Linked DNA regions of Minwuia thermotolerans. The protein of the gene in region 1 binds, or shares a complex with, the protein of each later gene. Links are inferred from orthologs where the notes say so. Each region holds a gene or a part of one and is shown in the gene's direction. Other genes may lie near its edges.

Region 1 (3,340 bases):
CGGCGAAGGATCTCGTGGCCATGGACTCCGCGAAGGCCCTGGCCGATGAGAAGGGCGTCAGCCTGGATGGCATCGAGGGTACCGGCAAGGACGGCCGCGTCACCCGCGCCGACGTCGCGCGCGCCATCGCCGAGGGCCGCGCGAAGCAGGCCGAACGGCAGCGGTCATCGTCGGGCGGCAGCCAGGCGGCGCTCGCGCCGGAGAGCATGCCCGGTTCCTCCGGGCCGCGGCCCGAAGAGGACCGCGAGGAGCGCGTGCGCATGTCGCGGCTGCGCCGCACCATCGCCCGGCGTCTGAAGGAGGCGCAGAACACCGCGGCCATGCTGACCACCTTCAACGAGGTGGACATGACCGAGGTTCTGGCGCTGCGCAGCGCCTACAAGGACGATTTCGAGAAGAAGCACGGCGTCCGGCTGGGCTTCATGGCCTTTTTCATCAAGGCCTGCATCGCGGCGCTGAAGGAACTGCCGGCGGTCAACGCCGAGATCGACGGCGACGACATCGTCTACAAGAACTACTATCACATCGGCGTCGCGGTCGGCACGCCGAACGGCCTGGTCGTTCCGGTGGTCCGGGACGCCGATCAGAAGTCCGTCGCCGGCATCGAAAGCACCATCGCGGATCTCGGCACGCGCGCCCGGGACGGCAAGCTGGGGCTGGACGAACTGCAGGGCGGCACCTTCACCATCTCCAATGGCGGGGTCTACGGCTCGCTGATGTCGACGCCGATCCTCAACCCGCCGCAATCCGGCATCCTGGGCATGCACAAGATCCAGCAGCGGCCGATGGAGGTCGGCGGCGAGATCAAGCTCCGGCCGATGATGTACCTGGCTCTCTCCTACGACCACCGCATCATCGACGGCCGCGAAGCGGTGCTGTTCCTGGTCAAGGTCAAGGAGAACCTGGAGGACCCGCGGCGGCTGATCCTGGATCTCTGACGGCGGCTGTCGCCGCGGAACGCCGGGGAGCGAATTGAACCCTCGCCAAGCGAGTGCGGGCAGGAGTGTGATACGATGAGTGACGACAAGCGCTACGATCTGGTGATCATCGGCGGCGGCCCGGGCGGCTACGTCGCCGCGATCCGCGCCGCGCAGAACGGCATGACGGTACTCTGCGTCGACAAGCGCGGGCGGCTGGGCGGCACCTGCCTCAATGTCGGCTGCATCCCCTCGAAGGCGCTGCTGCAGAGTTCCCATCTCTACGAGGAAGCGGCCGGCGAGCACTTCGCCGGGCACGGCATCAAGGCCAGTCCGAAGCTGGACCTGAAGACCATGCTGGGCCGCAAGGACGAGGTCGTCACCAGCCTGACCGACGGCATCGAGGGGTTGTTCAAGAAGTACAAGGTCGAGCTGGCTTATGGCTTCGGCAGGATCGTCGACCGGGAGACCGTCTCGGTGACGCCCAACGACAGGAAGAAGGCCTACGAGGTCAAGACGGACACGATCCTCATCGCCACCGGCTCCGACGTCGCCACGATCCCCAATGTCGAGATCGACGAGGAGCGCATCGTCTCGTCGACCGGCGCGCTGGACCTGAAGAAGGTGCCGAAGTCGATGATCGTCATCGGCGGCGGCTATATCGGACTGGAGCTGGGTTCCGTCTGGCGACGGCTCGGCGCCGAGGTGACCGTCGTGGAGTTCCTCGACCGCATCCTGCCCAACATGGACAGCGAGGTCTCCAAGCGCGCCAAGGTGCTGTTCTCCAAACAGGGCATCGAGTTCAAGGTCTCGACCAAGGTCACCGGCGCGGAAGCGCAGAAAACCCAGGTCAAGCTCACCGTCGAGCCCGCGAAGGGCGGCGACGCCGAGGAACTGAAGGCCGACGTCGTGCTGGTCGCGGTCGGCCGCCGGCCCTATACCGACGACCTCGGCCTCGAGGATCTCGGCATCGAGACCGAGAAGGGCTTCATTCCCGTCGACGAGCACTTCCAGACATCCGTACCCGGCGTCTTTGCGATCGGCGACTGCATTCCCGGGCCGATGCTGGCGCACAAGGCCGAGCATGAGGGCGCCATCGTCGCCGACTTCCTCGCCGGCGAGGCCGGGCACATCGACTACGACCGCGTACCGGGGGTCGTCTACACCTGGCCGGAGATCGCCTCCATCGGCCGCACCGAGGAACAGCTCAAGGAAGCGGACATCGCCTACAATGTCGGCAAGTTCCCCTTCTCCGCCAACTCCCGCGCCCGCTCGATTGGCGAGAAGTACGGCATGGTGAAGATCCTGGCCGACAAGGAAAGCGACCAGGTGCTGGGCGTCCACATCATCGGTCCCGACGCCGGCAACATGATCCACGAGGCCCTGGCCGTGATGGAGCTTGGCGGCACCGCCAGCGAGGTCGGCCACATGTGCCACGCCCACCCGACGCTGAACGAGGCGGTCAAGGAAGCCGCAATGGCGGTGCGGGGGCAGACCATCAACATGTGAGTGGGCCGATGATGCGCCTGGACCACGTCAATGTCCGCTGCACCGACCTGGAAGCGACCCGCCGCTTCTTCGAGGAAATCGTCGGCCTGCATGTCGGCGACCGCCCGGACTTCGCCTTCCCCGGCTACTGGCTCTATGCCGGCGGCCAGGCGGTGGTGCATCTGGTCGGCAGCGACCTGGCCGACGCCGCGCTGGGCAAGGGCACGGTGGACCATTTCGCCTTTCGCGGCGGCGACTATGACGGCCAGAAGGCGGCGATCGAACGCGCCGGCCTGAAGTACCGGGAGAACGACGTGCCGGGCCTGCCGCTCAGGCAGATCTTCGTCGCCGGTCCCGACGGCATGACCGTGGAACTCCAGTTCGAGACCGGCGGCTGAGTCCATCAGGACGAAGGGGGCTGGAGGCGTTCGTGCAGTTCCCTGCGCAATCGCCGGCGGCCGCGGCCGGAGCGGACCTGCGTCGTCACCACGCGGGTCGGCCGGAGACGCTCGTCCCGTCCCTCGCCTGTCAGGGCGAATTCGCGCTCCGCCGCGATCAGGCGCGACTGGGCCGCCGTGGTGCCGATCACCTTGATATCCATGCCCTCCACCTTGCCGTCGAGATCGACATGATCGGACTGGCGCACACGTTCGACGAATTCCCGGAAACTGCCCATGTCCGTGTACTCACCGGTCTTGAGCGGGCCCTGGTTTGTCGCTTCGGTAGGCCGGGCGAGCTGTTCGGGACTGAGTTCGCTCCGGTCGGTGACCACCGTCCTGTGTTCCTGTTCGCTGGTCCACACGGTCATGATGACGTCGACGATGAAGATCGGCTCGAATCCCAGATTGCTGACAAGGATGCGCGCATCCATCCCCGAGCCCGCGCCGCAGCTGATGACGATGTTGGGCCGCTTCTGGCGGCGGATGCTGGTCAGG
Region 2 (3,390 bases), on another replicon or contig:
GAGAACGGAAAAGACGAAGACCAGGTGGAAGGCGACGGGGAGAAGGACGATGGCTGAACTCACCATGGTCGAGGCCATCAACCTGGCGCTGCACCAGGAGATGGCGCGCGACGAGACGGTGCTGGTGCTGGGCGAGGATGTCGGCGTCGACGGCGGCATCTTCCGCGTCACAAGGGACCTGATCGAGGAATATGGCGAGGCTCGGGTGATGGACACGCCGCTGGCGGAATCCGGGATTCTCGGCTTTTCCATCGGCATGGCCATGAACGGCATGAAGCCCGTGCCGGAAATGCAGTTCTCCGGATTCGCCTATCTCGGTTTCCACCAGCTCGAATCCCACGCCTCCCGCATGCGCTGGCGCAGCCAGGGCCGCTTCAGCGTACCGATGACGGTACGCATGCCCTATGGCGGCGGCGTCCGCGCGCTGGAACACCATTCGGAAAGCCGGGAGATCTTCTACACCCACATGCCCGGCATGAAGCTGGTCATCCCGTCGGGCCCGCGCAACGCGCGCGCGCTGCTGCTCGCGGCCATCCGTGACCCGGATCCGGTGGTGTTCTTCGAGCCCAAGGCCAGCTACCGCGCCTTCCGGGAGGAAGTCCCCGACGACGAGGAAGTCATGGAACTCGGCCGTGCGCGCACGGCCCGGGAAGGCGGCGACATCACCCTCGTCGCCTGGGGCGCCATGCTGCCGCGCACGATGGAGGCGGCGGAACGGCTGTCGGAAGAGGGCATCGAGGCCGACGTGATCGACCTGCTCACGCTCTCGCCGCTGGACTACGAGACGGTCGTCGACTCGGTCGCCCGCACGGGCCGCTGCGTCGTCGTCCACGAAGCGCCGCTGAGTTACGGCCCGGCCGGCGAGATCGTCGCGCGGGTCAACGAGGGCTGCTTCCTGTCGCTGGAGGCGCCGGTCGCCCGCGTCGCCGGACCGGACGTCCACATGCCCTATTTCGCGCGTGAACAGCTCTACCTGCCCGACTCCGACCGCATACTCGACGCCTGCCGCCGCACGCTCGACTTCTGATCATCCGCCAGGGAGACGTCGCCATGGCATTCGAATTCAAGCTGCAGGATCCCGGCGAGGGTATTCACGAGGCCGAGATCGTCGAACTGCTCGTCAGCGAGGGCGATACGGTGAGTGAGGGCGATGACGTGCTGGTCGCCGAGACCGACAAGGCCGCGGTCGAAATCCCCTCCCCCGTCAGCGGCGAGATCGCCGAGATCCGGGTCGCGGAAGGCGACACCGTCGAGGTCGGCGACGTGCTGATGACCATCGAAACGGGTGACGACGCCGAAGATGCGACCGATGACAGCGGCGAGGACGACGAAGCGGCAGAGGCCGAGGACGCGGGCGAAGAAGAGGCCGAGGAAGAGGAGGCGGACGAAGGCGAAGAAATGCAGTCCGGCGAATCCGACGAAGGCGCGAGGGACAGGGACCGCGACGAGGAAGACGAAAGCGAAGACCTCGCCACGGGCGCCGACGAGGCGAAGGACGAGGAGACCGCCGAGGCCGCCCGGCGCGCCTCCGGCAGCGGCAAGGAGGGCAGAGGGGGCGAAGGCGACGCGGGCGAACGCCCGGCAAAGGCGACGCCAGCGGTCCGCAAGCTCGCCCGGGAACTGGATGTCGACCTGAAATCGGTCGAGGGCAGCGGCGAGGAGGGCCGCGTGCTGAAGGACGATGTCCGCGCCGCCGCCGGCGAAACTGGCGAAAAAGCCGAAGGCGCCCGCGAAAGGAAGGCGGAAAGGCCGAAGGACGCCGGCGGATCCGCCGAGGAGCGGCGCGAGCCGCTCCGGTCCATCCGCCGCGCCACCGCCCGGCGCATGGCGCAAGCCTGGTCGGAGATTCCCCATGTCACCCATCACGAGCGCATCGACATCACCGCGCTGGAGCGGGTGCGTCGCGAGCATGCCGGCAGCGTCGAGGCGGAGGGGGGCAAGCTGACGCTCACCCCCTTCCTGATGAAGGCGCTGGGCGCGGCCCTGCGCCAGCACCCCCGCTTCAACGCCCGCCTGGACGCCGATGCCGAGGAGATCGTCTACCTAGAAGCGATCAACATGGGCGTCGCCATCGACACGCCGCGCGGCCTGATCGTGCCGGTGATCCGCGACGCCGACCGCAAGAGCGTGCTCGACCTGGCGCTGGAACTGGGCGAACTGGCCGCCGAACTCCGCGAAAAGCGGCCGGCGCGGGAAACCCTTTCGGGCGGAACCTTCACGCTGACCAATGTCGGCGCGCTGGGCGGGTCGGGCTTCACGCCGATCATCAATCCGCCGCAGGTGGGCATTTTCGGCGCCGCGCGGGCGCGCCTCGAGCCGTTGATCGAGGGCGATATCGAGCACGCGGAGACCCGCGCCGCGCTGATCCTGCCCGTCTGCCTGGGGTTCGACCACCGGGTCAATGACGGTGCGGACGGCGCACGGTTCATGAACAGCGTCAGGCAGATGCTGGAGGAGCCGGCGGAACTTCTGATCCGCAATTGAGCTGCAGCGCCGCCCGGGACGTTTTACGCGCCGTCAGTCCGGCGGGGCGTTCTCCGCGCGGACCGCGCCGAACCCGGGCTCCCACTCGTAGCGGAAACTGGGCCCGATCAGCGCCACCATGTAGCGCGCATCGCCATCATCGCCGAGCAGCGGCAGCAGCAGGCGGGTGCGGACCGACGTCGGCAGCTCGTCCCAGATCACCGCCCTTTCCACCAGGGAATAGACGCCGCCCCGGGCCACGCCGTCGAACTCATCCCAGGCCTCATGGTCCGTGTCACCGTAGAGGTCGCTCAGCAGGCAGCCGCTCAGTTCCTTCTCCGACCGCGCCCGCAGGCCGGTGCCCGCCAGGCGGCAGAGATAGTCGTCCTCCAGGATCTCCCAGAGCATGATGTTGGGCAGCAGGCGCGCGGGTATGGAAAAGGGGCCGATATCCCGTTTCAGCGGTGCCGCGCGGTCGCCGCGCAGCTTCAGCCAGACATCGGCGAACTCCCGCAGATCCGCCGGCAGGCGCGCCTCGGGAAGCCTGTCGATGCTGTCGCGCTCCAGATGGAGAACCTCGGTCGTATACCGCAACAACCGGCGTTGCCGATGCTCGTTGGCAGACATCGCTTCATCCGATCCCAGTTACTTGTCCGGCGCTGCAGCTGGCCATCGGGGAGGGTCGCGATAGCCGGATCGTTAAGTTACTGTTTCATTTATTCGCCATTGAATGCAACGGCCATTTGTCCCTTCAGACCGCTTGCGCCGTGCCCGTCCGCTGTTCCGAAACGGCCGTCTCGTCGGGAAACAGGGCCTGCCCCTTGGTCAGCCAAGCGAACCCGAACGCCCAGATCGCGATCGTCTCCAGCCAGGTCACCAGCGCCCTGGTGCCGATGGCCTCGCCCAGTCCCACCTCGCCGTCGATGA

The links. Proteins that work in one complex are often made in the same cells at the same time.
Region 2: the proteins of lpdA (region 1) and CWC60_RS15000 are in contact, whole or in part, in a crystal structure (PDB 1EBD), measured with the Geobacillus stearothermophilus proteins. The link is inferred for Minwuia thermotolerans from one-to-one orthologs. Residues at the interface, in WP_049624544.1 of Geobacillus stearothermophilus: Pro340, Ser341, Asp344, Tyr345, Arg403, Asp406, Val408, Glu431, Ala432, Gly433, Asp438; in WP_033016211.1 of Geobacillus stearothermophilus: Ile130, Ala131, Met132, Pro133, Arg136, Arg140, Glu141, Asn155, Arg157.

What each region holds. Positions count from the first base shown.
Region 1 is NZ_PIGG01000034.1:194,707-198,046, reverse strand. What follows is about bases 307-3,219. They hold lpdA (dihydrolipoyl dehydrogenase), read left to right. Parts: upstream 307-1,013; coding sequence 1,014-2,426; downstream 2,427-3,219. Other genes in these bases: CWC60_RS11620 (hypothetical protein), read right to left, coding at 2,809-3,219; CWC60_RS11625 (VOC family protein), read left to right, coding at 2,435-2,803; odhB (2-oxoglutarate dehydrogenase complex dihydrolipoyllysine-residue succinyltransferase), read left to right, coding at 307-938. Also shown: more of odhB, read left to right, coding at 1-306; more of CWC60_RS11620, read right to left, coding at 3,220-3,340. UniProt on the Escherichia coli protein: Lipoamide dehydrogenase is a component of the glycine cleavage system as well as of the alpha-ketoacid dehydrogenase complexes.
Region 2 is NZ_PIGG01000045.1:160,818-164,207, forward strand. Bases 305-3,267 are described here. They hold CWC60_RS15000 (dihydrolipoamide acetyltransferase family protein), read left to right. Parts: upstream 305-1,050; coding sequence 1,051-2,484; downstream 2,485-3,267. Other genes in these bases: CWC60_RS14995 (alpha-ketoacid dehydrogenase subunit beta), read left to right, coding at 305-1,027; CWC60_RS15005 (PAS domain-containing protein), read right to left, coding at 2,518-3,090; CWC60_RS15010 (DUF998 domain-containing protein), read right to left, coding at 3,215-3,267. In the rest of the region: pdhA (pyruvate dehydrogenase (acetyl-transferring) E1 component subunit alpha), read left to right, coding at 1-57; more of CWC60_RS14995, read left to right, coding at 50-304; more of CWC60_RS15010, read right to left, coding at 3,268-3,390.